DNA from 4 places in the Nonomuraea sp. N2-4H genome. Region 2 is predicted to be linked to each of the others. Evidence: riboswitches for the same ligand, from Rfam matches in the RefSeq annotation. Region 2 holds a riboswitch; each other region holds the start of a gene.
The links. A riboswitch is a leader RNA that binds a small molecule or an ion and turns the genes downstream of it on or off. The one in region 2 is predicted to bind thiamine pyrophosphate.
Positions count from the first base shown of each region.

Region 1 (7,426 bases), 1.5 Mb from region 2:
CCAGGATCGATGCCGAGGTCGAGGCGATGGCCATGGCGCCGATCCCCACTCCCGAGATCCTGTGGCGCAAGCCGCCCGTGCTGGCGCTGGCCGCCCTGCCGGGTAAGGCGCTCGGCCGCCTGGAGGCGCCGTCGGCGGCGTCGCGGGCGGCGTGGGCCGCGGCGGGCGCGGCCGTACGGAAACTGCACGACGCGCCGCTGCCCGAGCGGGTCGGCATGAGCCTCGACGAGATCCTGCCGAAGCTGGAGGCCGCCTGCCAGTGGCTGGTCGCGAACGAAGTGCTGGGCGCGGACGTGGTGACGCGCAACCGGCGGATCGCCGAGGCGGCGCTGCGGCCGTGGACGCCGGTGTTCGTGCACGGAGACCTGCAGATCACCCACGTGTTCGTGGACGGCGACGAGGTGACGGGAGTGATCGACTGGTCGGAGGGCGGCCAGGGCGATGCGATGTTCGACCTCGCCACCCTGACCCTGTGTCACGAGGAACGGCTGCCCGACGTCATCGCGGGCTATGGCGGTGAGGTGGATCTCGACGTGATCCGCGGGTGGTGGGCGGTGCGCTGCCTGCAGGCCACGCCGTGGCTGATCGAGCACGGCTTCGACCCCTGGCCTGAGCTCTCGGTGCTGCGCGCTCAACGGTGACGGTGGCTCTCAGGCGGGCCGGTACGCGCGCAGGAAAGCGCGTATGCCCTCCACGATCAGCGGACGGACGCGGGTGTCCTCGGCGGCGTTCGCCGAGCCGAGCCTGCTGATCGCGACGCCGAACGTCAGCGCGATGAAGTGGTCGGCGGCGAGCCGGGGGTCGGGGACGTCGAGGAGCCCGGCGCGGCCGAGCTCGGCCAGGCGTTCGGCCAGGGCCTCTTCGGGCACGTGGGACATGGGCTGCTCGACGGGGGCGGGCAGGTTGGCGGATTCGGCCGCGACCAGGCGCTGCAACGTCGCGTACTCGGCCGAGTCGAGCATGTCGGTCGCTATCCGCATGGCGAACGTGACCAGGGCGTCCTCCAGGTCGGAGTGCCGGGTGACGTCGATGAGGGTGTCGTCGAGCGTCTCCTTGATGGCGGTGATCAGCGACTGGCCGATCGCCTCGACGACCGCGCGCAGCAAGGTCCGCTTGTCGCCGAAGTAGTCGTAGACCGTGCGCGTGGACACGCCTGCCTTGGCGGCGATCGCGCCGATGCTGGAACGGTCGAAGCCGTCGGTGAGGAACAGCTCCCTGGCCGCCGAGAGGATGGCGGCCCGCTTGTGCGGCGAGCCCTCACGCAGGGTCTTCGTGGTCTGCATGGAACCGATCGTAGCGGAATTACACTGACCATTGTAGTGTTAACTACACTGCACGTTGTAGTGCAGTGAGCGCCGCGGACCCGCGGATCGGGCTTCGTCCACGGGGCCGTCACCGCCCAACCCCTGCTCGCCACGACCAACAGAAAGGGAAGATCAGTCATGACAGCGAAGCGCGAGATCCTGGTCTCCGGCGGCGGCATCTCCGGCCCGGCGGTGGCGTACTGGCTCAACCGGTACGGCTTCTCCGTCACCGTCGTGGAGCGGGCCGGCGGGCTGCGCGGCGGCGGCTATCCGATCGACGTGCGCGGCACCGCGCTCGAAGCGGTCCGACGCATGGGGATCGAGCCCCGGCTGCGCGAGGTGAACGTGGACATGCGCCGCTTCACGTTCCTCGGCGCCGAGGGGGACGAGGTCGCCGTGCTCAACCCGCGCCTCATCGACGGCGGCGTGGAGGGCCGGGACCTGGAGGTGCGCCGGGGCGACCTGGCCGACGCCCTGTTCGCGGCCACCGGCGGCGAGGTGCGGTTCGTGTTCAACGACTCCATCAAGACCATGACCGAGACGAAGGACGGGGTGGAGGTCACCTTCGCAAGCGGTGCGCGGCACACGTACTGGGTGGTGATCGGCGCGGACGGGCTGCACTCGCGCACCCGGGAGGCGCTGTTCGGCCCGGAGGAGCAGTTCCACCACTACCTCGGCTACGTTTTCGCCGGCTTCACCATGCCGAACGTCCTCGGGCTCTCCCACGAGGCGGTGCTGTGGAGCACGCCCGGCAGGGCCGCGGTCCTCTACGCGCCCGGCGACGAGAGCGAGGAGGTGCACGGGTTCCTCAACTTCGCGCGCAAGGACCCGCCGTTCCACGCCTTCCGCAACCCCGAGGCGCAGCGGGACCTGGTGGCCGAGACCTTCGCCGACGCGGGATGGAAGGTGCAGGACCTGGTGGCCGCCATGCGCGAGGCGGACGACCTGTTCTTCGACACGGTCAGCCAGATCCGCATGCCGCGCTGGTGGAAGGGGCGGGTGGCGCTGGTCGGCGACGCGGCGTACGCGCCGTCGTTCCTGACCGGGCAGGGCACCAGCCTCGCGCTCGTCGGGGCGTACATGCTGGCCGGGTCGCTGGCCGCGTACCCGGACCCCGAGGCCGCCTTCGCCGCGTACGAGCGGGAGACCCGCGAATTCGTCACCCTGAACCAGGCGTTCGTGGACGACGGCGGCAGCCACATCTTCCCGGCGACCGCCGAGGACATGGAGCGGCGCGACGCCATGCTGCGCGAGCTGGTGGAGGCGCCCGCCGCGCAGGAACGTCCCGCGCACTCGGCGCTCATCCTGCCCGACTTCACGCCCGGCGCGCACCTGCTCGACGGCGCCGCGGGAAGCTGAGCCGCACCGAAGGGAACGGCGGGAGGCCCGCGGCCGTTGATCCCTTACGTACGCCGCCCGACGAAGGAAGGTTCACACCAGGTGCGCGGTTCGGTTTTCGGCAACCTCGACCCCCGGCAGCTCCCTCCCGGGTTCGCGCTGGAGAACGCCAAGATGCTGCGCGTCCAGCTACCCGACGACGTGCTGGCCAAGCAGGGCTCGATGGTCGCCTTCCAAGGCGAGATGGACTTCGACTACGAAGGCGGCGGGCTCGGCAAGCTGCTCAAGAAGGCCGTCACGGGCGAGGGCGCCTCGCTGATGCGCGTACGCGGCCAGGGCCTGCTCTACCTCGCCGACAACGCCGACGACATCCACCTGTTCTACCTGGAGAACGAGGGCATCACGGTCAACGGCCGCAACCTGCTCGCCTTCCAGCCGCAGCTGTCGTGGGACATCAAGCGGGTGCAGGGCGCGGGGGTGGCGGCCGGCGGGCTGTTCAACACCACGGTCACCGGCACGGGGTGGGTGGCGGTGACCACCCACGGCACGCCGGTGCTGCTCGACGCGTCGCGCATGCCGACGTACGCCGACGGGCAGTCGGCGGTGTGCTGGAGCACCTCGCTGCAGGTCGGCATCAACCGGACGGTGAAGATGGGCGCGCTGATCGGCCGGGGGAGCGGTGAGGCCATGCAGCTCGCGTTCAGGGGGCAGGGGTTCGTGCTGGTGCAGGCCAGCGAGGGGCCGCCGGTGGTGAAGGCGTCCGCCTAGCTCGAACAGGCGGGCGTGGGGGCGGTGTTGGCGCCCTCGTACGAGCCGAGGAAGCCGAACGTCGTGGACGCCCCCGGCGCGAGCGAGCCGTTCCACGCCGCGTTCCGCACGGTCACCGACGAGCCGTCCGCGCTCAGCGTGCCGCCCCAGAGCTGGGTGAGGTGCTGGCCATCGGCGTACGTCCAGGTCACCGTCCAGCCGGTCATCGGCTCGGCGCCGGTGTTGGTGACGGTGACCTCGCCCTGGAAGCCGCCCTGCCACTGACCTGTCGTCTTGTACGTGGCCGTGCAGTCACCGTCGGGCACGGTGGGCGTGTCGGTGGGGGTCGGGGTGCCGGACAGCGCCTCGACCAGGGCCGGATACCACTTGTCGGCCATCTTCTGGTCGCCGGCGGCGTTCGGGTGCACCCCGTCGTAGGTGTCGGTGGCGGTGTCGAAGCCCGTCCACTGGTCGACCACGGTGATCGGCGACTGGTCGGTGGTCGTCGCGGCGGCCCAGGCGGGGATGGCGTCGTTGAGCGCCACGGCGCGCTGGGCGCAGTCGGGGCAGGTGGCCGGGTTCATCGGAATGATCTTGGCGACGAGGATCCGCATGTTGGGGTTGCTCGCCCGCATCTGGTTCACCAGCGTGGTGAACGCGCTGATGATCGTCGCGGGCGGGATGTTGCTCCACACGTCGTTGGTGCCGAAGTGCATGAGCACGATGTCGGGGCGCGTGGCCGAGAGCCAGCCGGGCAGCAGGTTCTGGTTCGCCACGTTGGTGGCGAGGTAGCCGCCGTGTCCCTCGTTGTCGCCGTCGTGCTCGACCCCGCAGCCCTGCGGCGGCAGCGTGCCGACGAAGTCGATGTTGGTGTGGCCGGTGCTCAGCAGCCGGTTCCACAGCAGGGCGCGCCAGCAGCCGGGGGAGCCGGTGATCGAGTCGCCGAGCGGCATGATCCGTACGGCCGCGGCGTCGGCCGGCGTCGTCGCGAACAGCACGGCCGCGATCACGGCCACCATCCCGGCCAGCACGGCACCGATCTTGCGCATGGTCCGCTCTCCCGTCGTCAACCTGCGCGCAGATCGTAAATTTCGCCTATGGGTGCGGAAAAGGGAATGATCGGCTCACCCGGGGCGACCTGGGGAGACGCATGTAACTTTCACGTTTGCGTGCGCGGGCCGGGCCCGCTCGGGGCGGGGGCCGCGCGGGGTAAGGCGTCAGACCGGTGCTCCGGGCTGCGACGCCGTGTCGGGGGCGCGGACCACCGCGAGCGGGCAGGGCGCATGGTGCAGCATGGCCTGGCTGATCGACCCGAGCAGCATGCCCGCGAGCTGCCCCCGCCCGCGCGAGCCCACCACCAGCAGCTCGGCGCCGGCCGCCGCCTCCTTCAGCACCTCGACAGGATGCCCGTGCACCACCTCGGCGGTCACCTCCACGCCGGGATGTTCGGCGCGCAACGGGACGAGCGCGCTCTGCAACGCCAGCAGGTGACCCTGTTCGCTGTCGTCGTCGGCGGGTTCGAAGCCGCCCGGCTGGGGCCAGGCCCACGCCTGCACGACCCGCAGCCGCGCCCCGCGCAGCTCGGCCTCGGCGAAGGCGAACTCCAGCGCCTTGCCCGCGCGGGCGGACAGGTCGGTGCCCACCACCACCTCGCCGGGCGTGGCGGCGCGGTCGCGGATGAGGACGACGTTCGTCTCGGCGTGCGCGACGACCCCGTACGCGACGGAGCCCACGAGCAGCCCGCGCACGCCGCCGAGGCCGCGGCTGCCGACGACCAGCAGCTCGGCTTCGGCGGACGCCTTGACCAGCGCCGCGCGGGGATCGCCGGGGAGCAGGACGGTCTCCACGCGGACCTGGGGCCGCTCGCGCAGCGCGCGGTCCTTGGCGGAGGTCAGCACGGACTGCGCGTTCTCGCGCATCCACCGCGCGACCTCGGCGTACCGGACGGAGGTGCCCTCCTCGCACACCCACGCGGGCACGACGTGGGCGACGGTCAGCGGCACCTGGCGCAGCGCGGCCTCGGTGGCGGCCCAGCCGGCCGCCTCAAGGCCGGGGCGGGAGCCGTCCACACCAACGATGATCACGCTCGGCTCCTCAGGACTGGACGTAGCATTCCACCTCGGCGCGCCGGAACGACAGCCCCTTGGCTTCGGAGCCGCGGACGCAGGCCCGCTCGGCGGCGCTGAGCTTGAGCGTGCCGCAGACGGTCACGCCGGCGTAGGTGCGGCAGTCGAGGGTGGGGTCGGTACGGCCGACGCGGTAAAGCTCTCTGACGTTCGCGCGGCACTTGGCCTTGCCGGTATCGGAGTAGCGGCACTGGGCCATCAGGATGTCGTACTGCTCCTGGCTGACCTCGTGCTGTTGCATGCCGTCCCCGGCGGCGGCGGTGGCGCCGGATGCGGCCATCACGACGAGTAGTCCTGCGACAGCGGCGATTCTCATCATGTTTCCCCTGATGGGGTCCGTACCGCTGAGAAGTGCCCCCAAACCTTTTCGGGTGGGTTTGGGACCTTGGCGGGGGTGGGTACGATCAGCGCCGTCCGAACGCGGGAGCCCGGTGGAGACCGGGCTGAGAGGACGGCTGCGAGCCGCCGACCGCCAGAACCTGCTCCGGGTAATGCCGGCGAAGGGAGTTTGCGCGATGAGCGACGCGCGCTTTTCCAAGATCTACTGCGGTGAACTCCGGGTCCCGATGCGCCAGGTGCGCCTGTCGAACGACAAGACGGTCACCCTGTACGACACCTCGGGCCCGTACACCGACCCCTCCTACGAGCCCGATTTGCGCCGGGGCCTGCCGCGCCGCCGGGCGGAGTGGATCGAGGAGCGGCGGGCGGCCGGCCATCCGGTCACCCAGGTCGCCTGCGCCCGCCGGGGCCTGGTGACCAAGGAGATGGAGTTCGTGGCGGTACGCGAGGGCGTCTCGCCGGAGTTCGTCCGCGAGGAGGTGGCCGCGGGCCGGGCCATCATCCCCGCGAACGTCAACCACCCCGAGTCCGAACCCATGATCATCGGGCGTAACTTCCTCGTGAAGATCAACGCCAACATCGGCAACTCGGCGGTCACCTCCTCCATCGAGGAGGAGGTGGAGAAGATGACGTGGGCCACCCGCTGGGGCGCCGACACGATCATGGACCTGTCCACCGGCGCGGACATCCACGAGACCCGCGAGTGGATCCTGCGCAACTCCCCGGTCCCGGTCGGCACCGTGCCGATCTACCAGGCGCTGGAGAAGGTCAAGGGCCGCCCTGAGGAGCTGTCGTGGGAGGTCTTCCGCGACACCCTGATCGAGCAGTGCGAGCAGGGCGTGGACTACGTGACCGTGCACGCGGGCGTGCGGCTCGCGCACGTGCCGCTCACCGTGGGCCGCAAGACCGGCATCGTCTCGCGCGGGGGCTCGATCATGGCCGCCTGGTGCCTGGCGCACCACCGCGAGAGCTTCCTGTACGAGAACTTCGCCGAGATGTGCGAGATCCTGGCCCGCTACGACGTGTCGTTCTCGCTCGGCGACGGCCTGCGGCCCGGCTCGATCGCCGACGCCAACGACGAGGCCCAGTTCGCCGAACTGCGCACGCTGGGCGAGCTGACCAAGATCGCGCGCGAGCACGACGTCCAGGTGATGATCGAGGGCCCGGGCCACGTGCCCATGCACAAGATCAAGGAGAACGTCGACCTCCAGCGCGAGCTGTGCGACGACGCGCCGTTCTACACGCTCGGCCCGCTCGTCACCGACATCGCGCCCGGCTACGACCACATCACCTCGGGCATCGGCGCCGCCATGATCGGCTGGTACGGCACGGCCATGCTCTGTTACGTCACCCCCAAGGAGCACCTCGGCCTGCCGGACAAGGACGACGTGAAGACCGGCGTCATCACGTATAAGATCGCCGCCCATGCCGCCGACCTGGCCAAGGGCCATCCGAAGGCGCAGGAGTGGGACGACGCGCTGTCGGACGCGCGCTTCGAGTTCCGCTGGGAGGACCAGTTCGACCTGTCGCTCGACCCCGACACGGCCCGCTCGTTCCACGACGAGACGCTGC
Region 1 is NZ_CP147987.1:6,389,859-6,397,284, reverse strand. Features, by position in the region: gene WBK31_RS29260 (phosphotransferase family protein) at 1-641, shown strand, start outside; gene WBK31_RS29255 (TetR/AcrR family transcriptional regulator) at 651-1,283, opposite strand; gene WBK31_RS29250 (FAD-dependent monooxygenase) at 1,443-2,663, shown strand; gene WBK31_RS29245 (AIM24 family protein) at 2,745-3,410, shown strand; gene WBK31_RS29240 (cellulose binding domain-containing protein) at 3,407-4,438, opposite strand; gene WBK31_RS29235 (universal stress protein) at 4,607-5,473, opposite strand; gene WBK31_RS29230 (hypothetical protein) at 5,484-5,834, opposite strand; TPP riboswitch at 5,926-6,038, shown strand; gene thiC (phosphomethylpyrimidine synthase ThiC) at 6,031-7,426, shown strand, end outside.
Region 1: linked by a shared signal. The riboswitch ahead of thiC (phosphomethylpyrimidine synthase ThiC) and the one ahead of WBK31_RS22485 (FAD-dependent oxidoreductase) in region 2 are both predicted to bind thiamine pyrophosphate.

Region 2 (7,426 bases):
TCCGTCTCCGGTGCGCACGCTGGTGGACAACTGGCTGAGCAAGCACGAGGTGGTGTGGGCGGCCGCGGGGCATCCGCACACGGTGTTCCCGACGACGTTCGACGAGCTGGTGCGGATCACCGGGGGCACACCGGTGGACGTCGAGTAGTGTGCGACGGGTGATCGAGTTTCGCGGAGCCGGTCCCGCCCAGTTCACCGAGCGGCTGGACACGGTGATCGACATCTACACGGCGGCCATGAACCCGCCTCTCGACCAGATCACCGGGCGCCAGACCATCATGCGCAATCACGCGACATATCCCTACTTCCAGTGCTATTTCGCGGAGTTGCGTGATTCATCCCCGGGTGGGGGCGATGTGGAACCCCGCATCGTGGGCTTCGCCTACGGCTTCCGCGGCGCGCCCGGCCAGTGGTGGCACGACGTCGTCGTACGGGGCCTCGCCGACCGCATCGGCCAGGAGGCCGCGCAGGCCTGGATGGGCAACGCCTTCGAGCTGGCCGAGATCCACGTGCACCCCGACTACCAGGGCAAGGGCATCGGCCGCCGGATGATCAAGACGCTGTGCACGGGGCGGCGCGAGCGTACGGCCATCCTGTCCACGCACGACCAGCCCACGGCGGCCCGCCACCTTTACGCCAGCATGGGCTTCATGGATCTGCTGACGAAGTTCGCCTTCCCCGGCGGTCACGAGGAGTACGCGATCGCGGGCCGCCGCCTCCCGCTCACCTGATCTGGGTGACCTGCTGGAGACCAGGTGACCACAGGTTTACCGGGGATGACGCACGGGCACCTTTGATGACAGAAAGTAGCCGACACTTTACCCACCGTCTAGTGTCCCCTGCCCGTCACCCGCCCGGTCCCCCTGCGGGCGGGTGGCGGGCTCCCCTTATGCGGGCAGGCCGGTAGGCCTTATGCCGGCAGGCCGGCGGGCTGCAGCCGCTGGAACACCTCGCGCGACGCGCTCGACCGGTTGAACGTGATGAAGTGGATGCCGGGCGCGCCCTCGTCGAGCAGCCGCTGGCACAGCTCGGCGCCGTGGTCGATGCCCAGGGCCCGCACCGCCGCCGGGTCGTCCTTGACCTTCTCGAAGCGGGCGGCGAGGCCGGGCGGGAACGGCGCCCCCGACAGCTGCTCGGAGCGGGCGATCGTGCTCATCTGGGTGACCGGCATGATGCACGGGATGATCGGCGTCTCGCACCCCTTGGCCGCCACCCGGTCACGCAGCCGCAGATAGTCGTCGGCCTGGAAGAACATCTGCGTGATCGCGTAGTCGGCACCGGCCCGGCACTTGCGCACGAAGTATTCGGTGTCGGACTCGATGGACGGCGAGCGCGGGTGCTTGTACGGGAAGGCGGCGACGCCCACGCAGAAGTCGCCGGACTGCCGGATCAGGCGCACCAGCTCTTCGGCGTACATCACGCCCTCCGGGTGGGGCACCCACTCGCCGGTGGGGTCGCCCGGCGGGTCGCCGCGCACGGCCAGGATGTTGCGCACGTCGGCGTCGGCGAAGCGGCCCACGAGATGACGCAGCTCGCGCACGGAGTGGTTGACGGCCGTGAAGTGGGCCACCGGCGTGAGCGTGGTGTCGTGGGCGATGCGCTCCACGATGTCGACCGTGCGGTCGCGGGTGGAGCCGCCCGCGCCGTACGTCACCGAGACGAACGTCGGCCGCAGCGACTCCAGCTCCCTGATCGCGCGCCAGAGCTGCCGCTCGCCCTCGTCGGTCTTCGGGGGAAGAACTCGAACGAGAACGACCTGGCGCCGGAGGCCAGCATTTCGCGGACCGTCGGAACGCGATCGGGCCGGACGGAGGGTCGACCAAGAGCCATGACGATAAGGCTACCCCGTGGAACTCCTGTCGCACCGGCCAGAGCGGCCCCTCCGAGATCGAACCGCGCCCTTTCGGCCATTACGCTCAAGGCATGACCACTGACGCCGCCGGCATGGAGATCCTGCGCGCCCATGTGGAGCGCGCGCTCGCGGAGTTCGTCGAACAGAAGCTCCCCGCCGGGGGCGAGCCCGAGTTCAAGCCGTTGCGCACGGCCGCCGACGCGCTGCTGTCGGGCGGCAAGCGGCTGCGGCCCGCGTTCTGCTACTGGGGCTGGCGCGGCGCGGGCGGCATCGACGAGCCCGCCGTGTTCACCGCCGTCGCCTCGCTGGAGCTGCTGCAGGCCAGCGCGCTGGTGCACGACGACGTGATGGACAAAAGCGACCTGCGCAGGGGCATGCCGTCGGCGCACCGCCGCTTCCAGGCGATGCACGAGAGCGCGGGCTGGCACGGCTCGTCCGGGCAGTTCGGCGAGGGCGCGGCGATCCTGCTGGGCAACCTGCTGCTGCTCTGGTCGGGCGAGATGTGGCGCACCTGCGGCCTGCCGCGCGAGGCGCTGGAGGCGGCGCAGCCCCTCCACGACCACATGCGCAGCGAGCTGATGTGCGGCCAGTACCTCGACCTGCTGGAGCAGGCCACCGGGGAGAACACGTTCGACTCGGCGCTGCGGGTGGCGCTCTACAAGAGCGGCAGGTACTCGGTCGAGCAGCCGCTGCGGCTCGGCCTGGTGCTCGCCGCCCGCGAGCTGACGCCGTGGATGGACGAGCTGTGCACCGGTTACGGCCAGCGCGTCGGCATCGCCTTCCAGCTCCGCGACGACATCCTGGGCGTCTTCGGCGACCCGGCGGAGACGGGCAAGCCGGCCGGTGACGACCTGCGCGAGGGCAAGCGCACGATGCTGGTGGCGCGCACCCTCGCCGCCGCCTCCCCCGCCGGGGCCGCCACCGTACGCCGGCTGCTCGGGGACCCCGAGCTGGACGCGCGGGGCGTGGCGGAGCTGCGCACGATCATCGAGGACAGCGGGGCGCTGCAGGAGTGCGAGGACCTGATCTCCGACTATCTCGGCCAGGCGCTGACCGCGCTCGAAGCGGCGCCGGTCACGCCGGAGGCCCGTGCGGCGCTGACCGAGCTGGCGATCGCGGCGACGTCCCGCAAGACCTGACCGCGCGCCGCCTCGTCACGGACACCGCCGCCTCGTAGCGGGAGCGCTCCCGTGCCACGGACGGCACGCGCCGCCGTGTCACGGACGCTCCGAAGCCTCGTCACGGACGGGGCGGGGAAAGGCGGTCGGGGCCGGCGAAAGGTGCGGAGGACGTGAAGGGCCGCGAGGAGTCGCAGGGCCTGGGAAAGACCGCCGAGGAGTCGCGGAAGGCCGGGAAAAGACCCCGGAGGGCCGGGGAAGGACGGGAGGCGCCCGTGCGGGGAGCGCGGGCGCCTCGGAGGTTTCAGCGGGCCTGCCCGGCGGCCAGCCGCTTGGCGAACTCGGCCGCGGCCGCCCCTGGGTCGTCGGCTTCGGTGATGGCGCGGACGACCACCACCCGGCTCACGCCGTACGACATCACCTCGTCGAGGTTGCCCAGGTCGATGCCGCCGATCCCGAACCAAGGACGCGAGGTGCCGAGCGAGGCGGCGTGCCGCAGCAGCGGCGGCCCCGGCGCGGGGCGCCCAGGCTTGGTGGGGGTCGGCCAGATCGGGCCGCAGCAGAAGTAGTCGACGCCCTCTTCCACGGCCGCGGCGGACGCCTCGGCTGCGGAGTGGGTGGACCGTCCGATGACGATGTCGTCGCCGAGTATCTCTCGCGCGACCGTCACAGGAAGGTCGTCCTGCCCCAGGTGGAGCACGTCGGGCCGGGCGGCGTAGGCGACGTCCGCCCGGTCGTTGACAGCGAGCAGTTTTCCGTGCCGGTCGCAGGCGTCGCGGAAGACTTCGAGCAGCGCGAGTTCTTCGCGCGCCTCGAGACCCTTCTCCCGCAGCTGGATGATGTCCACACCGCCCGCCAGCACGGCGTCGAGGAACTCCGCCAGATCGCCGCGGTCGCGGCGGCCGTCTGTGCAGAGGTAGAGGCGGGCCTCAGAAAGCGAGGGCTTGGGCACGCCGCTTGACCTCGGTGTGACGCCCTGCCCTGATCGCCTCGATGGGCGACCCCGGCAGCGAGTCGTCTGGGGTGAAGAGCCAGCGAAGCGCCTCGACGTCGTCGTAACCGGCGTCCTGCAGCACGGTGAGCGTGCCGGGCAGGCCCTTCATCACGTCCTTTCCGTCGAGGAACTTCGCGGGCACCTGCGGCCCGCCGCTGCCGCGGCGCACGCCGAGCAGCTTGTGGTCCTTGAGGAGTTGCTTGGCCCGGCCGATCGGAAGCTCGAGGCGCTGGGCCACTTCGGGGAGGGTGAGCCACTCGTCGACGAGCTGCTCGGTCTCCCGGTCGATCTGTGCAACAGAAAGCGTCACGAAACCACAACTACCACATGGCGTGCTTGCTCAAACAACACAATCTCGTAGGGGCACTTGTGGATCTACCAGGCGTTCCGCGTCCAGTCGATGGCCCGCTTCGATGATGCGCCGGCCCTGTACGAGATCGCGCGGCCGGTCCACGGCGAGCACCGCGGCGAGCGTGTCGCCGTCGGTGAGCCAGACGGCCGACCACTTGCCCTCGGGCTCGCCCCGGTACACGAGGCGGTCGGCCTCGGTGTGGTGTCCGGCGTACTGGAGCATGTGGCCGAACTGCTCCGACCAGAAGTACGGCACCGGGTCGTAGACCGCCTCCTCCCCCATGAGCGTCGCGGCGGCGACGTCGGGGGCGTTGAGCGCGGTGTCCCAGTGCTCGACCCTGAGGCGGGTGCCCCAGCGGCGCGACCACCACGCGGCGCAGTCGCCCACCGCGACCACGCCGGGCAGCGAGGTGCGCAGGTGCTCGTCGGTGACGACGCCGTTGTGCAGGTCGATGTCGGCGTTGGCGAGCCACTCGACGGCCGGGCGCACGCCGATGCCGGTGACGACCACGTGGGACTCGACGAACTCGCCGCCCACCAGGCGGACGCCGCCCTCCTCGACCGACTCGACCATGGTGCCGAGCCGCAGGTCGATGCCCTCGTACCAGGGGATCGTGCGGCCACCGAGCTCCATGCCGACGGCGGCGGCGAGCGGCGTCTGCGCCGCCTCGATGACCGTGACCGCGCAGCCCGCGCGCCGGGCCGCGGTGGCGACCTCCGCGCCGATCCAGCCCGCGCCGATGACCGTGACCCGCGCTCCGGGTACGAGCATCACCCGCAGCTCGTGAGCGTCGTCGAGCGTGCGCAGGACGTGCTGCGGGCCGTCGCCGGGCAACCTGATCGGGTCGGCGCCGGTGGCGATGACCAGGCCGTCGTAGGGCAGCTCGCCCTCGGTGGTCTCCACGACGCCCGCGCGCAGCGACGTGGCCGCGACGCCCGGCCGGAAGTCGATCTGGAGCGCGTCGAGGTCGGTGTCGATGAAGCTGGTGTCGGCGTCGCCCTTCAGCACCGCCTTCGACAGCGGCGGGCGATCGTAGGGGCGATGGCGCTCCTGGCCCAGCAGCGTGATGCGGCCGTCGAAGCCGCGCCCGCGCAGGGCCTCCACCGTACGCACACCCGCGAGACCCGCTCCCGCCACCACGACATGGTTCACGCTCATGACCATAACGGCGACCATAAGGGGCCGGTGCGTGCGCCCCGTACCGAGGTCGTAGGCTGTGGGCGGTAAGACGCGCGGGAGTCCGGCCGTGACCGGGCTGAGAGGAAGGCTGTGACGGGCCTTCGACCGCAAGACACCTGATCCGGATCATGCCGGCGAAGGGAGCGCATGATGGACGTGATCGTGGGCGGCGGGGTCGTCGGGCTGTCCGTGGCCTGGCGGCTCGCGTGCGAGGGACGGCCGGTCACCGTGGTCGATCCCGCGCCCGCCACCGGGGCCTCCCACGCGGCCGCCGGGATGCTGGCGCCGGTGAGCGAGGTCACCTACACCGAGGCGCCGCTGCTGCGGCTGGGCATGGCGGCGCTGAGCCGCTGGCCCGCCTTCGCCGCCGAGCTGGCCGAGGACGCCGGACTCCCCGCCGGCGAGGTCTCCGCCGCCGGTGCCTTGGCCCGCGGCCCCCGTTCGGGGCTTGGCGCGGGCGGGCTGGATCTGCGGGCCGAGGGGACGCTGGACGTCGCGTTCGGCTCCGACGACATGGCGATGCTGGACGAGCTGGCCGCGTTCATGGAGAAGCTGGACCTGCCGGTCGAACGGCTGACCGGGCGCGAGTGCCGCCGCCTGGAGCCGATGCTGGCCCCCTCCGTGCGCGGCGGGCTGCTCGCGCCCGGCGACGCCTGGGTGAACCCGCGGCGGGTGACGGCGGCGCTGCTGACCGCCCTGGAGCGGCGCGGCGTTCCGCTGGTGCGGGCGCGCGTCAGCGAGCTGGTCCGTACGAACGGCGCCGTCACGGGCGTACGCCTGTCGAAGCCCACCGGCGCACCGGCGACCGGCCTGCGTCTCGGGGCTCACCACGTCGGCGGACCGCCTGCCGCGCCGTACCCCGCCGATGCCGGCGAACGGGCCGCCGGTGACGGTGCCGAGCGGGCCTTTGACGTCGCCGGGGCCGGTGAGGCGGACGGTGCGTGGGCGGACGGGGACGTGCTGGCGGCCGACCGGGTGGTGCTGGCGGCCGGGGCGTGGAGCGGTGAGCTGGCCGACGTGCCGGTGCGTCCGGTCAAGGGCCAGATCATGCGCCTGCGCTCGCCGCAGCCGCTGCTCACCCACTGCGTACGCGGCACCGTCCACGGCTCGCCGGTCTACCTCGTCCCCCGGGGCGACGGCGAGCTGGTGGTGGGGGCCACGCAGGAGGAGCTGGGCTTCGACACGACGGTGACCGCGGGCGGCCTGTACGAGCTGCTGCGCGACGCCAGGGAGCTGGTGCCCGGCGTCACCGAGATGGAGGTCGCCGACGTGGTGGCGGGCCTGCGGCCGGGCACCCCCGACAACCTTCCGGTGATCGGCCCGGCGAGGACCCCGGGGCTGACGTACGCGACCGGGCACCACCGCGGCGGGGTGCTGATGGCCCCGCTGACGGCGGCCATCCTGATGGGCGAGGAGAGCGAGCTGGCGACCCTGTGCTCGCCAGGGAGGTTTCAGGAAATTTCATGATTGTCACCATTAACGGGTCTGAGCGCGAGGTGGCCGACGGCACCACCGTGGCGGAGGCCGTACGGACGCTGACGACGGCCACCACCGGCGTGGCCGTGGCCGTGAACGACGAGGTGGTCACCCGCAGCGCCTGGGAGACGACGGCGCTCAGCGACCGTGACCGCGTGGAGGTGCTGACGGCGGTGCAAGGTGGATGAGCTGATCATCGCCGGTGAGAAGTTCTCCTCCCGGCTCATCATGGGCACCGGTGGCGCGCCCTCGCTGGAGGTGCTGGACCAGGCGCTGGCCGCGTCCGGCACCGAGCTGACCACGGTGGCGATGCGCCGGCTCGACCCGTCGGCGCGCGGCTCCGTGCTGGACGTGCTGCGCAAGCGCGACATCAAGGTGCTGCCCAACACGGCGGGGTGCTTCACGGCGGGCGACGCCGTGCTGACGGCCCGGCTGGCCAGAGAGGCCCTGGGCAC
Region 2 is NZ_CP147987.1:4,883,893-4,891,318, forward strand. Features, by position in the region: gene WBK31_RS22450 (YbaK/EbsC family protein) at 1-148, shown strand, start outside; gene WBK31_RS22455 (GNAT family N-acetyltransferase) at 159-731, shown strand; partial or broken gene metF (methylenetetrahydrofolate reductase [NAD(P)H]) at 911-1,830, opposite strand; gene WBK31_RS22465 (polyprenyl synthetase family protein) at 1,924-2,991, shown strand; gene thiE (thiamine phosphate synthase) at 3,275-3,922, opposite strand; gene WBK31_RS22475 (Rv2175c family DNA-binding protein) at 3,900-4,274, opposite strand; gene WBK31_RS22480 (FAD-dependent oxidoreductase) at 4,305-5,474, opposite strand; TPP riboswitch at 5,539-5,655, shown strand; gene WBK31_RS22485 (FAD-dependent oxidoreductase) at 5,643-6,962, shown strand; gene thiS (sulfur carrier protein ThiS) at 6,959-7,159, shown strand; gene WBK31_RS22495 (thiazole synthase) at 7,152-7,426, shown strand, end outside.

Region 3 (7,426 bases), 2.8 Mb from region 2:
TCGTGGTGTCACCGTCGTGCCTGACCCCCCAGCTCTCGGCGACGTACTCCACGATGCCGAGCCCCCGCCCCCCAGCGAGGACAGCGTCGGCCGGCCCGCTCGGGGCTCGGTGGCCGCGCCGCCGTCGCTGACCGCCACCTCGATGTGATCGTCGCTGCACAGCCACGCCACCCGCACCATGCCCGACGGCAGCGGATGCGCGTGCCGCAGCGCGTTGCTCAGCAGCTCGCTCACCACGAGCACGGCATCGTCGATGGCCGAGGTGAAGACCCCACTGTCCTGCAGATCAGTGCTCAGACGCTGGCGGGCAACGGCAACGCTGGACGGCGCGTACGGCAGCAGCACCACGCTTGACACACCCACCTCCCCGTTCCCTGTGCCCCCCGCGGGAACACTCCCCGGTACGACCGAAATGCCCCGTTACTCGATCCCAGAAACCGCATCTCGATCACAGCTTGTACACATTGGAAGATAGATCAGCGCAACCGTGACCACCTCGTTACCGCATCGGTGTGTCGGATCCGATAGAGGAAGAGGCCCGCAGAACGAGCCGCATTCTGGTGCCCCCTCCCGGTCTCGGATGCGCGCTCACATCTCCCCCCTGTGCACGAGCGAGGCTGCGGACGATGTAGAGACCGAGCCCCACTCCACCAAACCGTCTCCGGTCGCCGCTGTCCACCTGGACGAAGCGTTCAAATATGCGTTCGCGGTCAGGAGGGGCGATTCCCACTCCCTCGTCGTCCACGACGACGACCACGTTGTCGTCCTCAGGCCAGGCCGCCACACTGATCAGCCCGCCCTTCGGCGAGTACTTGAAGGCGTTCTCCAGCAGCTGCCCCAGCAGGATGTCCGTGGCCAGCGCGTCGCCCAGCACGCGGGGCAGTCCTTCGGGGACGTCCACCTCGACCCGGTGCCGGTCCGACAGCTCGGGCAGCCCCAGCGTGGCCGCCACGATGCGCTCCCGCAGGTCGAACTCCTCGATGCGGACCTTCAGCTCGTCGGCGCCCGCCCGCGCGCCGAGCAGCAGGTGGTCCATGAGCACGCCCAGCGACTTCGCGCGCTCGGCGATCGTGTGCACGGCCGAGCGGCGGGCCTGGTCGGTCATGGCGTCCCAGCGAGAGTCGAGCGTGCTGGCGAAGCCCCGCACGATGGTGATCGGGGTGCGCAGCTCGTGGCTGGTCGTGGCCAGGAACAGGTCCTTGGCCTCCTCCAGTTCCTTGGCCGCCGTCACGTCGCGGAAGTCGACGACCACCTCGCCGGTCTCCTCGATCTGCGCGCTCACCACGTCGAGCCAGCGGCCGTTGTCGAGCTGGAAGGTGCCCTTCTCACCGGCCTTGGGCAGCGGGAACGGCGGCGGCCCCCCGATGACGGACTCCGCGGGCAGCGCTGTCAGCTCGGCGGCGGCCGGGTTCCAGCGCACCACGTTGCCCTCCTGGTCGAGCACCGCGATGCCGTCGGCGCTCGCGTCGAACACGGCCCGCTCGTGCGCCCGCTGCCGCACCGCCTCCTGGTAGGCGACCGCGTTGCCGACCGCGATGCCGGCGTGCCCGGCCAGCAGCTCCAGCAGCTCCAGCTCCAGGTGTCCGGGGGTGCGCCGGGCGAACAGGGCGTACAGGGCGCCGTACGGCCGCCCGCCCACGGCCGCGAGCCCCAAAGCGATCGTGTGCAGCCCCTTCAGCCGCGCCCACACCAGGTCGTCGAGCCCCTCGGACTGCAGCAGCACGGTCTTGCCGGTGCGTAAGAGCTTGTCCACCAGGCTCGTCCGCAGGTCGGTGGTGATGCCCCTGATCGCCTCGGGAAGCTGGTACGTGCTGACCAGCCGCAGCTTGTCACCCTCGATGAGGACGAACCCGCCCGCGTCCGCCCCGGTCAGCTCGGTCAGGCTGGCCGAGATGCGGTCGAGCACGGCGGGCAGCTCAAGCTCGGAGTTGATGTCGCCCACGACGTCGGTGAGCCGGGCGACCAGGCGGGCCCTGCGCGCCATGCGGTGCTCGGCCACCTCGTCGGCCCTGGCGGGGTGGTAGGCGCACACGTAGCCGGCCACGGCGCTGCCCAGGCGCAGGGCGCTGATGTCCACCCGCAGGTCGAGCACCCGGCCGTCGGCGTGCAGGCGCTTGGTGCGCAGCGAGACGGGCTCTCCCGTGCGTACGCGCTCGAGCACCGCGTTGTGCTCGGCGGTCAGCTCCTCAGGCACGATCGGCGCGCGGCGTCCGAGCAGCTCGTCGGCGCTCCAGCCGAACATGCGCTCGGCGGCGGCGTTCCACACCAGGACGCTCTGGTCGCGGTCGAGCGCCACGATGGCGTTGGGCGAGCTGGCGAGCGCCGCACGAGCGATCTCATCGTCACTACCGGCCCATTCGTCCCCCACCACTCCATAGTGCACGTGGCGCGGTGGGTGCGTCGGGCGATCCGTCCGATACGCTGCGGTCACGGTGATTCCCGGCAGGTGGGAGGGTGAGGGGTATGTCGAGCAACGATCTCGATGCCCTGTTGCGAGTGACCTCCAGCACCTATCGGGGCGAGACCCCACCCGACATCGCGTTCGGCACCTACGACGGCGCGGTGGGCAGGCTGGTGCTGGCGGTGACCGCCAAGGGCATCGTGGCGTGCAGCTATGAGGCGGAGAACGACGTGTTCGAGCGGGTCACGCGGCATCTGGGCCAGTTCATCGGGCCCGACTTGCGCCGGCTCGACCCGGTGCGCAGGGAGCTCGACGCGTACTTCTCCGGGCGGCTGCGCGCGTTCGCCACGCCGGTGGACCTGACCCTGGCCACGCCGTTCGCGCGTACGGTGCTGCAGAAGACCATGGCGGTCCCCTACGGCACCACCACGACGATCGAGCGGATCGGGGAGAGCATCGGCAGGCCGCGCGCGCTGCGGGCGATCGGCAACGCGCTGGCCTCCAACCCCGTCTGCGTGATCGTGCCCTGCCACCGGGTGCTGCGCGAGGACGGCGAGCTCGGCGACTACCCGGGCGGCGCGGCGGCCAAGCAGCATCTGCTCAACGTCGAGCGGCGCGCGATCGCTGGATGAGCCCGATGAGCAGCGTGATCAGGGCGGCCACCAAGGCGCCGCCCAGCGCGCCGTTCATCCACGGCTCCCGTACGAAGCCGAGCGCGTCGCGCACACCGGCCCACCAGCCGTCCCAGGCGGGGAAGGTCGGCGTGGAGGTGGTCAGCCAGTACGCGGCGAAGCCCAGCGCCCACGGCACCAGCATCGACCACCGCGAGGGGGCGTCCTCGGCGGTGTTCCAGCCCTCGCCGCGGCGCAGCACGAAGTAGTCGACCGCGAGCACCGCGAACATCGGCACGAACACCGCGCCGATCACGCCGAGGAACACGCCGTAGGAGTTCACGTCCGCGAACAGCGCGATCACGATCGTGACCACGCCGATGGCGGTCGACAGGATGCGCCGGTCCACCCGCGGCATGAGGTTCTGCAGCGACATCGTGGTGGAGTAGACGTTGGCGAACGACTGGTCGGTCTCGCGCAGCACGAGGATGCCGAAGAACAGCGCGCCGAGCGGCACCGCGACGAACGGGTTGAACACCGTCGTCTGGTCGGCCAGCACGCCGTCCGCGCCCGCCAGCGCCACCGCGTAGACGCCCAGCCCCAGGCAGGCCACCTGGGCCAGCGTGTAGCCGCCGACCACGCCGGTGAACGCGGCCCGGCCCGAGCGCGAGTGCCGGGCGAAGTCGGCCGCCATCGGCACCCACGACACCGACAGCGCGATCACGTAGTCCACGGCGGCGGGGAAGGCCGTCCAGCTCCCGCCCTCGGGCGACGGGGCCTCGCGCAGGAAGAACACCGTGAACCAGATCATCGCCACGATCACGCCGACCGTGACGTAGCGGCGCAGCAGCCGGATCGAGCCGAGCGGCCAGATGGTCAGCGCCGCCGTCAGCACGCCCGCCACGATCACCCACACCTGGTACGGAACCGCCGGGAAGATCGCGCCCGCGCCCTTGGCGATCACCCAGAGCTCGAAGGCGCCCCAGCCGATCATCTGGATGATGTTCAGCACCGTGGGCACGTAGGAGATCCGGGCGCCGAACAGCCCGCGCAGCAGCACCATCGCGGGCTTGCCCGTCCGCGTGCCGGGGACGGCCGACAGGCCCACCATGGCGGTGCCGATGAGGCTGCCCACCACGGTGGCGATCAGCGCCGCCGCCAGCGTCAGCGGGGCGTTGCCCAGCGGATCGAGCAGCAGCAGGGCTCCGGAGAAGCCGAGCAGGCTGACCCCGAGATTGGCCCAGAGCGCGCCCTGATCGAGCACGCCCAGGGTCTTGGGGGCCTCTCCATCAAGGGTCAGCGGCACTTCTTCGACGCCGTGCGACATCGCACACTCCCTACGCCGGCATTACCCGGACAGGTTCAGGCGGTCGGCAGCGGATGGTTGTGCTGCCCTCTCAGCCCGGCGACCCCGAGCTCCCGCGACGATCTGTAGTTTGCGCCCCAATGATGCCTCAATGGCGACTAATTCGCCATAGTGGGCGACTTATGCCACAAAAGGCTCCTGTCCCGTCTCGCTGACCATCGGCCGCCGCGCCGCCTCCCACGACTGCATGCCGCCGCCGACGTTGACCGCCTCGCGCCCGAGCTGGTTGAGCCAGGCCGCGACCTGCAGGGAACGGCCGCCCACCCGGCACACGACGTAGATCGTGCGGTCGTCGGGGACCTCGTCCACGCGCCCCTGGATCTGCGTCATCGGGATGTGAACGGCCTGCGGCGCGTGGCCCGCCAGCCATTCCTCCTGCTCGCGGACGTCGAGCAGGTAAGCGTCTGCGGGTACGGCACTGGCCTCGATCTCAGGAACGGTCATGACTCCATCATGGCCTGCGCGAGGCGGTGCACCGGACGCCCGCCTACTTGAGCAGGCGGGACAGGCGGCGGTCGGCGAGCGGTTTGCCGCCGGTCTGGCAGGTCGGGCAGTACTGCAGCGAGGAGTCGGCGAACGACACCTCCCTGATCGTGTCGCCGCACACGTCGCAGGACTGCCCCGTACGGTTGTGCACCCGCAGCCCCGACTTCTTCTCCGCCTTGAGGTCCTTGGCCGCAAGGCCGCGAGCCCGCTCGACCGCGTCGCGCAGCGTCGTCACGATGGCCTCGTGCAGGTCGGCGATCTGCGCGTCGGTCAGCGTGGCGGCGATCTTGAACGGCGACATCTTCGCCGCGTGCAGCACCTCGTCGGAGTAGGCGTTGCCGATGCCGGCGATCACCTTCTGGTCGCGCAGCAGGCCCTTGATCTGGGTGCGCTTGCCGCCGATGATGCGCTTGAGCGCCTCGACGGTGAACGACTCGGCGAGCGGGTCGGGGCCGAGGGCGGCGATGCCCGGCACATCGTCCGGATTTTTCGTGACATAGACGGCTAGGCGCTTCTGCGTCCCCGCTTCCGTCAGCTCGAACCCCGGCGCCAGGCCCTCCTCGTCGGGCGCCAGCCGCACGCGTACGGCCAGCGGCCCCTTGCCGGGCCGCACCGGCTTCGCGCCCGACAGGTCGTCGCGCCAGCGCAGCCACCCCGCGCGCGCCAGGTGGATGACCAGGTGCAGCCCGTCGCAGTCGAGGTCGAGGAACTTGCCGTGCCTGGCCACGCCGGTCACGGTCAGCCCGTTGAGCGCGGTGACCGGCGGATCGAACGTCTTCAGCGCCTGGATGGCCACCACATCGACCCCCGCGATCGCGCGGCCCACCGCCCGCTCGCGCAGAAAGTGAGTGAGGGACTCCACCTCGGGAAGTTCGGGCATGCCCCCAGCGTACGTCCCGCCCGGGGCTGTCCCCGGCACGCGCGGAAAACCGTCGGTCCACGTGGTGGGGACCTTGACGCCGTACGGCTGCCCCGGCACGCGCGGAAAACCGAAGAGACCACACGGCCCTCCGGCCCCGGAACCTGAGCACGGCACCCCGGGCTTCGGCGGTTGAGGGCGGCGCCCTGAGTCCGGGACCTGAGCGCGGCGCCCTCAGCCCCGAAGCCCGGACGGGGGTGCCCGGGGTCCCGGACCTGAGCGAGGTGGTCAGTTGGAGTCGACGACGTCCTTCGGCACCGGCCGGTCTTCCTTGATCGCGTTGAACAACGCCAGCGCCTTGGGCCGGTCCCACTTCACCGCCGCGCCGCTGGGCACGGTCTCGTTGCCCCCGAACGGCACCACCGTGGTCACCGGGCTGTCGCCCATGGCCAGCCCGAGCGAGAGCATGTCGAACGCGCCCGTGCCCGTGTCGACCTCGACCGCGTCGGTGGCGCTGGCCGCCAGCGGGATCGCGGTGAACGGGTTGAGCAGCACCCCGGGGCTCGCGGCCTTCTTCACGACCGCGCTGAGGAACTGCCGCTGCCGCTTGGTGCGCTCGTAGTCGGGTAGCGCGCCGCCCTTGCGGGTGCGCACGTAGCCGAGCGCCTGCGCGCCGTTGAGCGTCTGCACGCCCTTCTTCAGCTTGAGCCCGGCCTTGGGGTCGTTGACGGCGGCCCGTACGTTGATCTCGACCCCGCCGACGGCGTCGACGATGTCGACGAACCCGGCGAAACCGATCTCCATGTAGTTGTCGATGTGCACGCCGGTGGCGTTCTCGATGGTGCGCACCAGCAGCTTGGGCCCGCCGAAGGCGTAGGCCGCGTTGAGCTTGTCGCGCCCCCTGCCGGGGATGGTGACGGCGGAGTCGCGCGGCAGGCTGACCAGCGTGGGCGGGTCGTCGGTCTCGGGGATGTGCAGCAGCATCATCGAGTCCGTACGCTGCCCCGCGGCCCGCCCGGTCGCCAGCTTCTTGCGCTGGGCGGCGGTCAGGCCCTTGCGGCTGTCGGACCCGACGAGCAGCCAGTTGGTGCCCGGCGTGTCGGCGGGCCGTCCCTCGTAGTCGTCCAGCACCCCCTCGATGCCCGTCAACCGCGAGTCGATCCAGAAGTACATCCCGATGCCGGCGATCAACAGCACCACAAGCAAACCGGCGATGATCGCCAAAACGGTCTTGCCGGAGAACCGCGGGCGCGGCACCAGCCCCCAGGGCCGCCGCTCGTCGGAGCCGGAACGCGACCTGAGCGGCCTGATCGGGCTCCTGCCCGACCGCTCACGCCCGTAAATCCGCGAGGACGCCCTGCGCGGCTCGTCCTCGGCGGGACCGGGAGGCACGGGGGCGGGAAGCTTCTGTGTGGGCGCCCCTCCGGGCGGAATGCGCCCTCCAGGCGGAGTCGGCCCACCAGGCGGAGTAGGCCCTGCGGGGGGTATCCGGTGCGCCGGCGCGCCCCCAGAGCGGAGACGGCCGTCACCGGGCCGTGGTGGCAGCGGGCGGCCGTCGCCTGGCGAGCGCATTGCCCGCGTCCGGTCGTCCTCAGACACTTCGCCTCTTCCCTTCACTTGTCATCAACGCTACGTCCCAACCCCGGCAGTCAAGACCTTCCGCCAAGGATTTCCTACGGAAAAGTACGCGGAACCAGCAGAGA
Region 3 is NZ_CP147987.1:7,690,048-7,697,473, forward strand. Features, by position in the region: gene WBK31_RS35490 (ATP-binding protein) at 1-348, opposite strand, end outside; gene WBK31_RS35495 (PAS domain S-box protein) at 500-2,368, opposite strand; gene WBK31_RS35500 (methylated-DNA--[protein]-cysteine S-methyltransferase) at 2,464-3,033, shown strand; gene WBK31_RS35505 (cytosine permease) at 3,002-4,339, opposite strand; TPP riboswitch at 4,329-4,445, opposite strand; gene WBK31_RS35510 (rhodanese-like domain-containing protein) at 4,499-4,822, opposite strand; gene WBK31_RS35515 (DNA-formamidopyrimidine glycosylase family protein) at 4,866-5,744, opposite strand; gene WBK31_RS35520 (LCP family protein) at 6,012-7,115, opposite strand.
Region 3: linked by a shared signal. The riboswitch ahead of WBK31_RS35505 (cytosine permease) and the one ahead of WBK31_RS22485 (FAD-dependent oxidoreductase) in region 2 are both predicted to bind thiamine pyrophosphate.

Region 4 (7,426 bases), 2.3 Mb from region 2:
ACGGAGGCGCCGTTCGAGGAGTCGAAGATCGTCGCGCCGTCGGGGCTCATCGCCACCCGCGAGGAGAAGGAGCTGATGGCGAAATCAGGCTAGGTGTCAGGGTGCCAGCCACTCGGCGGTGGGCCAGCCCTCGCGCCGCCACGCGCTGTCCCAGAACATCCACTCGTAGGCCGCCGCCCGCCCGTACGCCTGCGCCATCGCCTCGCGGGTGTCCGGGGACGCGGCGGCGGCCAGCCGGTCGGTGATCGCCTTGGCCCGCTCGACGGAGGCGGCGAACTCCGGGTCGGAGTAGGTGGAGATCCACTTCGCGTACGGGTGCGCGGGGTCGTCGCCGGCCTTGGCGAGCAGCGCCGTACCGACGTCCTGGTAGATCCAGAAGCACGGCAGCACCGCCGCCGCGATCACCGGATACGGCTCCGACAGCGCCGTGGCCTGCAGGAACGACGAGTACGCCAGGCACGTCGGCGACGTCGCGATGCCCTTGGCGGCATCGCCCAGCTCGTCGATGTAGCCGGAGTGCAGCTCGCGCTCGGCGACCAGCGCGGTGTGCGCGCTCTGCGCCCAGAAGGCCGCATCGGCGGAGTCGCCGGCGCGCACGGAGGCGGCGGCCAGCGCCTTCGCGAACGCCTCCAGGTAGCGGGCGTCCTGCACCATGTAGAAGACGAAGGTGTCGCGGTCGAGTGAGCCGTCGCCGAGTGCCGTGACGAAGGGGTGCTCGTGGATGGCGCGCATCAGGTCGGACGTGCGCTGCCAGATGTCATCGCAGAACATCGCGTCTCTTTCGGAGGGGTCTGCCCGGCGGGGGCCGTTACCAGATGTTGTGGAAGTGGTGCACGGGGCCGTGGCCGTGGCCGACGCCCAGCGAGTCGGCGGCGCGCAGCGCCTCCGTGAGGTAGTCCTTCGCCGCTCGCACCGCGCTCGGCCAGTCGTCGTGCCGGGGCCGCAGCGCGGCGATCGCCGAGGAGAGCGTGCAGCCCGTGCCGTGGGTGTTCTTGGTGTGCACGCGCGGGGCGGACAGCTCGATCGTGCCCTCGGGGGTGGCCAGCACGTCGACGCAGGTGTCGCCGTCGAGGTGGCCGCCCTTGAGCAGCACCTGGCGGGCGCCGAGCGCGCGCAGCCTGGCCGCCTGCTCGTGCATCTCGGCCAGGCCGCTCGCCTGCGGCTCCTCCAGCAGGTCGGCCGCCTCGGGCAGGTTGGGGGTGATGAGGTCGGCGCGCGGCAGCAGCGTGCGGCGCAGCTCGCTCACCGCGTCGGCGGGCAGCAGCCGGTCGCCGCTCTTGGCGACCATGACGGGGTCGAGCACGACGTACTTGGGGCGGTAGGTGTCGAGCGCCGCCGCCACCGCCTTGATCAGGTCGGCGTCGCCCAGCATGCCGATCTTCACGGCGTCGGCGGGCACGTCGGTGAGCAGCGTGTCGAGCTGCTGGGTCACGAACTCGGCGGGCACCTCGTGGATGCCGGTCACGCCCGTGGTCGTCTGCGCCACCAGCGCGGTGATGACCGTCATGCCGTACGCGCCGAGCGCGGAGAAGGCCTTGAGGTCGGCTTGGATACCGGCGCCGCCGCTCGGATCGGTGCCCGCGATGGTCAGAACTTTGGGTACGGCGTCAGCGGCCATGACGTCCCTTCGCTAGTGCGAACTAGATCAGGTTCGACGGGTGTGATCTCAGCCCGGCATTTCGGGCACCCCGCGTCAAACGTTCACTCTAACAGGCCGGGTCGTTGACCACACGTTCGAGTATCGGCATCGTGGGACGGGTGGCCGCTGACGAGACGCGCGACGGCGTCTCCCTGACGAACCTCGACCAGCCGCTCTTCGACGGCGCGGGCGCAACCAAGCGCGACCTGGTCGACTACCTCGACGCCGTCTCCGGCCGCATCATCCCGGTGCTGCGCGGCCGCCCGCTCTCCGTCATGCGGGTACGCCCGGGGCAGCAGCCGTTCATGCAGAAGAACCTGCCCAAGTACGCCCCGGACTGGGTGCGCTCGGTGCGGGTGTGGGCGGACTCCTCGCAGCGGCAGGTCACGTACGCGCTGTGCGACGACCGCAGGACGCTGCTGTGGTTCGCCAACCAGCGGGCCGTCGAATACCACCCGGCTCTGTACGCCGGCGATCATCCCACGCACATGGTGCTCGACCTCGACCCGCCCGAGGACTCCTTCGCCCTGGCGGTGCGGGGCGCGCACCTGGTCAGGCAGGCGCTGGCCGACTCCGGGCTGGCCGGGGCGGTGAAGACGAGCGGGGCCAAGGGCGTGCACGTCTTCGTGCCCGTCGCGCCGGGCACCGCGATGGACGACCTGGCCGCCGCCACCCGCGCGCTGGCCGCCCGCGCCGAGCGGCTGGACCCGGCGCTCGCCACCACCGCGTTCATCAGGGAGGACCGCGCGGGCAAGGTGTTCATCGACTCCACGCGGGCGGGCGGCGCCACGGTGGCCGCCGCCTACAGCCCGCGCATCCGCCCCGGCGTGCCCGTCTCGTACCCGGTGGCGTGGGACGACCTCGACGGCGTACGTCCCGGTGACTTCACCGTCCACAGCGCGATCGAACGGCTGGGCGGGGCCGACCCATGGGCCGAGCACATGCCGCCGCCGCAGCCGCTGCCCGCCGACCTCGTCGAGGAGGGACACACGATCCCGGTGGCGCGGGTCCAGGCGATGCACGAGGGCAAGCGGCGCGCTCGCGCTCGCCGCGGGGAGTGACGCGCGAGGGCAAGCGGTGCGCTCACGCCCTCCGCGGGGAGTAGCGCTCAGCCGGTGGGGAGTAGCGCAGCCGGTGGGGAGTAGTGCTCAGCCGGTGGTGACGCCCTCCCTGAGCGCGGCCGCCGCGGCTTCGGGATGCTGGGCGAAGAACCTGACCGAGGTGACCTCGGCGCGGCGGCCAAGCGGGCGTACCACGGTGACCGGCTCGGCCAGCTCGACCGTCACGTTCGTCTGCGAGGAGACCGCCACGGTCAACCGGCCCTCATCGACGGTGATCATGCCGCCCTGGTGGTATGTCCGCCCGGTCCGCACCGCCGTCACCAGCTCGCGGGGCACCCGCAGGTCGAGGTAGACGCCGTACCGGATACGCAGCTCGTCCGCGGTGACGACGTGCGGCCTGGTCGCGCAGGCGGCGACCACCATGAGGACGTACAGCAGGCCGTACAGGTCGGCGATCAGCACCCCGTAACGCAGCCAGCCGGGCACGTCGAGGGCGGCGAGCAGCAGGTCCACGACCACGGTCTCGACCGCCATGGCGAACGCCATCAGGCCCATCATGAACGACTGCTCCTTGCCGTACGCGAGCGTCGTCGCTCCGTCCGGCACCCCGTGCCGCCGCCGCACGATCCACGCCGCGATGGCGGCGAGGCCCTTGAGCTCGAATCCGACGATGCGCAGCGCGGCTCTGACCATGCGCGTTCCTTCCTCCCGGCGGCTTCACCGCTCATGGGACACGTTGACGTCGCGTCAAGGTCAAGACCCGATCGGTATGGGTTGAACGCGGCCCGCGACCCCGGCGTACCCCCTGTCGGACCTGCGGCACCGGGGCCGGACCACCGGCGGTGCCGCCCGCGCTGATCGGCCACTACGGGGACGGCGATGGACTTTCAGGCATGGAGCGGCGGCCTGGCTCTGCGGCCGCGCGATTACCTGGGGACGGGCGAGCCGCTGGCCGCCGTCGTCAGGACGACCGGCCCGCTCACCGGCGAACGGCTGCACCTGTTCGCCCTCGGCACCGCCGCCACGCTGGCCAGGCTGCACCTCGGCGGCATCGCGGGGCTGCGGCTCAGCCCGGCGAACGTGCTCATCTCGCCGCAAGGTCAGGCGCTCTTCGCGCCGGGACCTCGGGACTGTCTGTTCCCCGCGCATGACGTGGGCGACTGGGCGGACGTGGTGGTGTTCGCGGCGACGGGGATGATGCCGGACGCGGGCGCCGACCTCGACCGGCTGCTGCCCCAGCTGCGCGCGGTGATCGACGCGTGCCGCCGCCCCGACCTCGGCGCCCGTCCGACGGCGGTGGACCTGGTGCGCATCCTGCTCGGGCGCACCGGCCCTGGTCGCGGTGGGTCGGTGCACGAGCTGCTGATGGAGGCCGAGCGGCGGACGGCGCCGTACGAGCAGGACGGGCATGAGCCGCCATCGCCGCCCCCGCCACCGCTGTGGCGCAGGCACCCGTACGGGCCGGGCTGACGATCGGCGTGCTGGACGGCTCGCTGGCGGGGCGCGCTCTCGGAGCGGGCCCATGGCTGACCTGCCGTACGGGTTCACCGTCCGCGTGCCCGAACTCCTGGCACGCGTTCGACGCCGGGCGCGCCGGGCGTACCGGCGACCTGGCCCGGGCTGGTGGACGCCAGGATCGCGGCCGCACCCGGTCGGAACCCGAAGGAGAGTGAACTCGCCATGGCGGCAGGCACCCGTCACCTCAGCTTCCCGCAGGTGGAGAGCGGCGCGAACCGCCTCAACAAGGAGAAGGAGGACATCCAGACCCGGCTGACCCACCTCAAGGCCATGATCGACCAGCTCGTGAGCAGCGACTTCGTCACCGATCGCGCCTCAGGGGAATTCCAGCAGGATTACGACCGAACAATGGCGCCCGTCAGGTCATGCGGGGCTTGGAGGGCATGATCGAGTTCTTCAAGACGGCCATCGCCACGCACCCCGAACTCGACGCTTCATTGAGCGGCGGAGCGAGCGTTGGAACCGCGCCGAATTTCGGTTTCGGACAAGGGGAGGGCGGCGAAAGAAAAGCGTCAGTTGCCCGATCACCAATGGTCACCCCGAAAAAGTTCCAGGCCGCAAATTCTGCGGCCTGGGTGATCAGTTGGAGTTGCCGTGGCTGGGGTACATGACCTGCCGGGTCTCGGCACTGGTCAGGCGGCGGACGGTGATCGTGCCGGCGGATTTCCGGTCCTGCTGAATCTGTGGGGCAGGGGCGTTGTTCATGGCACTCCTTACCGGGCGGATCGGGGAAACAGCGGGGGCGACGGTATGATTCCCTTCGCTTCCCCCTTGATAACAGAAAATCCCCCGACGTGACAGAATGTCGCGCAAAAATCTGCGTTTCCTGATTGTGTCGGGAAATAGCGCGTGACGGGTGCGGGAACGCGGCGAGCCGGACGGGGCTCACTCGGCGCAACGCCCGCGCGCCGTCGAGGATCACCACGACCTCCTCGGCGAAGCGGCGCCCCCTCGCCTTGAGCCGCTCGGTGACCAGGTCCCTCAGCTCTTCGACACGTTCCGTCCTGGTCTGCGGGGTGATGCCCGCCAGGCAGGACACGGGACCGTCCACGTTCAGGTACGGCAGCCGGCGCAGCAGCGCGTCCACCGGCTCGGGCGGGCCGATCACGCCGAGCACGCCGATCTCCCGCAGGTCCGCCGTCACCGGCACGCCGCGCAGCACCGGCGGGACGAAGTCCGGCCTCGAACGCGATCGTGGCGGGCTCCTCGGCCACCCCCACGCGCAGCGTCAGCCCGTCGGGGAGCCGGCGTTGCGCGGCCACAGCCCAGGGCCCTCGTGGGTGGCGGCGAACGTCAGCTCCACCTCGTCGGAGGCGACCTCATGGCGCAGCCACTGCTTGCGTACGACGTGCCGCCTGATCAGTTCCATCGTGTGGCGTTTACGCTGGTCGAACTCGCGCTCTTTCTTTCTGCGCTGCTGCCCTCCACCCGCTGGGTGGCGAAGAACGTGATCGGCGGCAGAATTCCGAAGAGCCGAAAATACGGGCTCTGCAACAGGATGGCCATCGCGCCGGAAAACGGCAGTGGCAGTGGCAGCGGCAGCGGCAGCAGTGGCAGCAGCGAGGAATGCAGCGGCACCGCGATATTGCCCTCCGGCACCTTGTTGCTCGGCATCGTGATGCGCGCGGCCGGCACGGCGGGGCCGGGGAGACGGCCCGGTCGAAGTCGATGCGGCCGTCCCTGGCCCGGGTGGTGCGCAGCCGGGCGGGCGGCAGCGGCACCCAGCGCAGCCGGTCGTCACCCACCTGGACCACCCCGTCGGGTCGCGACGCGATGGGGCCGGGTACGCCTCCCTGTTGGGGTGCGACGTGGCCGGGCTGCGTACGTCACCTCGTCGGGGCGCAGCGCGATGGGGCCGGGTACGCCTCCCCGTTGGGGCGCGGCACGACCGGGCCGGGTGCGCCTGCGTCGCCTGCCCGCGTGCCGTTGCGCGAGCCGAGATCGACGACGGTGGCCTCGCCGGTCCACGACACGTCGATGCGGGCGTGCCGCTTGGACACCTTGGCGTCGCACGGCAGGTTGATGTCGCTGTGCTCGCGGCCGACCAGGTGGCTGCCCGGGGTCGGCAAGACCTTCCGTTCCGCGTCGGGGCCGGCGAAGACGTGGATCGCGCCCGTCGCCGGCAGGGGCCGCCACGGCTGCGTACGCTCGGGCTCGCCCACGCTGATCGCGGCCTCCGGCACGAGCGGGCTGTCGGCGACGGCGGCGTCGGGGTCGAGCTCGCCGCTGCCCACGTAGCAGGGCCGGCGGTTGATCGGAAAGGGTCCCGCCCGCAGCAGTGATCAGATGGGGGTCTCGGGCTCCGCCGTCACCTCGACCTCGACCTCGACTCGCCGTCACCTAGACCTCGACTCGACCTCGACTCGACGTCGACTCGACCATGACATCGACCTCGACGTCGGCGGCGGTGACGGCCGCCGGCTCGCGGCTCGCGGCTCGCAGCTCGCGGCTCGCGGCTCGCGGCTCGCGGATCCGGCTCGCGGATCCGGCTCGCGGCTCGTCAACCGAATGATCGTAATCCCCTCCGCAGGGGACTGAAGCGCGATTTAGCGGATTAATCTAGTTAAGCAGCGAGGTTTGCAATTTACCTGACCCGGGCGCCACTCCGTCGCTAGAGTGATATTTCCCAATATCAGCGTACCGAGTGCGGTATTTCGTGATATCCGCAGCGCTAGGAGCCCGCCCGTGGTGAATCACCGCGTAACGGACGAGGCCATGGTCCGAGCCCTCTACCGCGAATACGGCGCCTCCCTCATGGCGTTCGCCATCAGGCTGACGGGCGGCGATCGCCGCTGGGCCGAGGACGTCGTCCAGGAGACGCTCGTACGGGCCTGGCGCAACCTCCACGATCTGCGTACGGAATCCGGTTCGCTGATGCCCTGGCTCGCGACCGTCGCACGGCGCGTCGTCATCGACGACCGGCGCCGCAACAACGCCCGCCCCCTCGACACCGTCGAGGACATCTCCGATCGCGCCCAGCCCGTGGCCGCCGAGGACGAGCAGCTGCTGAGAGAGATCGTGATCACCGACGCGATGATGTCGCTCTCCCCGGCGCACCGGCAGGTCCTCACCGAGACGTTCCTCCTGGACCGCTCGCTCCAGGAGGCGGCGGAGACGATCGGCGTGCCCGTCGGCACGGTGAAGTCCCGCGTGTACTACGCCATGCGCGCCTTACGGGTCGCGCTGGAGGAAAGGGGGGTGACGCTGC
Region 4 is NZ_CP147987.1:7,136,117-7,143,542, reverse strand. Features, by position in the region: gene WBK31_RS32795 (carbon starvation CstA family protein) at 1-93, shown strand, start outside; gene tenA (thiaminase II) at 97-771, opposite strand; gene thiD (bifunctional hydroxymethylpyrimidine kinase/phosphomethylpyrimidine kinase) at 809-1,618, opposite strand; TPP riboswitch at 1,606-1,701, opposite strand; gene WBK31_RS32780 (DNA polymerase domain-containing protein) at 1,759-2,700, shown strand; gene WBK31_RS32775 (hypothetical protein) at 2,788-3,393, opposite strand; gene WBK31_RS32770 (hypothetical protein) at 3,580-4,170, shown strand; gene WBK31_RS32765 (hypothetical protein) at 4,324-4,605, shown strand; gene WBK31_RS32760 (hypothetical protein) at 4,577-5,380, opposite strand; gene WBK31_RS32755 (hypothetical protein) at 5,447-5,587, opposite strand; gene WBK31_RS32750 (hypothetical protein) at 5,578-5,832, opposite strand; gene WBK31_RS32745 (FHA domain-containing protein) at 6,045-6,452, opposite strand; gene WBK31_RS32740 (sigma-70 family RNA polymerase sigma factor) at 6,934-7,426, shown strand, end outside.
Region 4: linked by a shared signal. The riboswitch ahead of thiD (bifunctional hydroxymethylpyrimidine kinase/phosphomethylpyrimidine kinase) and the one ahead of WBK31_RS22485 (FAD-dependent oxidoreductase) in region 2 are both predicted to bind thiamine pyrophosphate.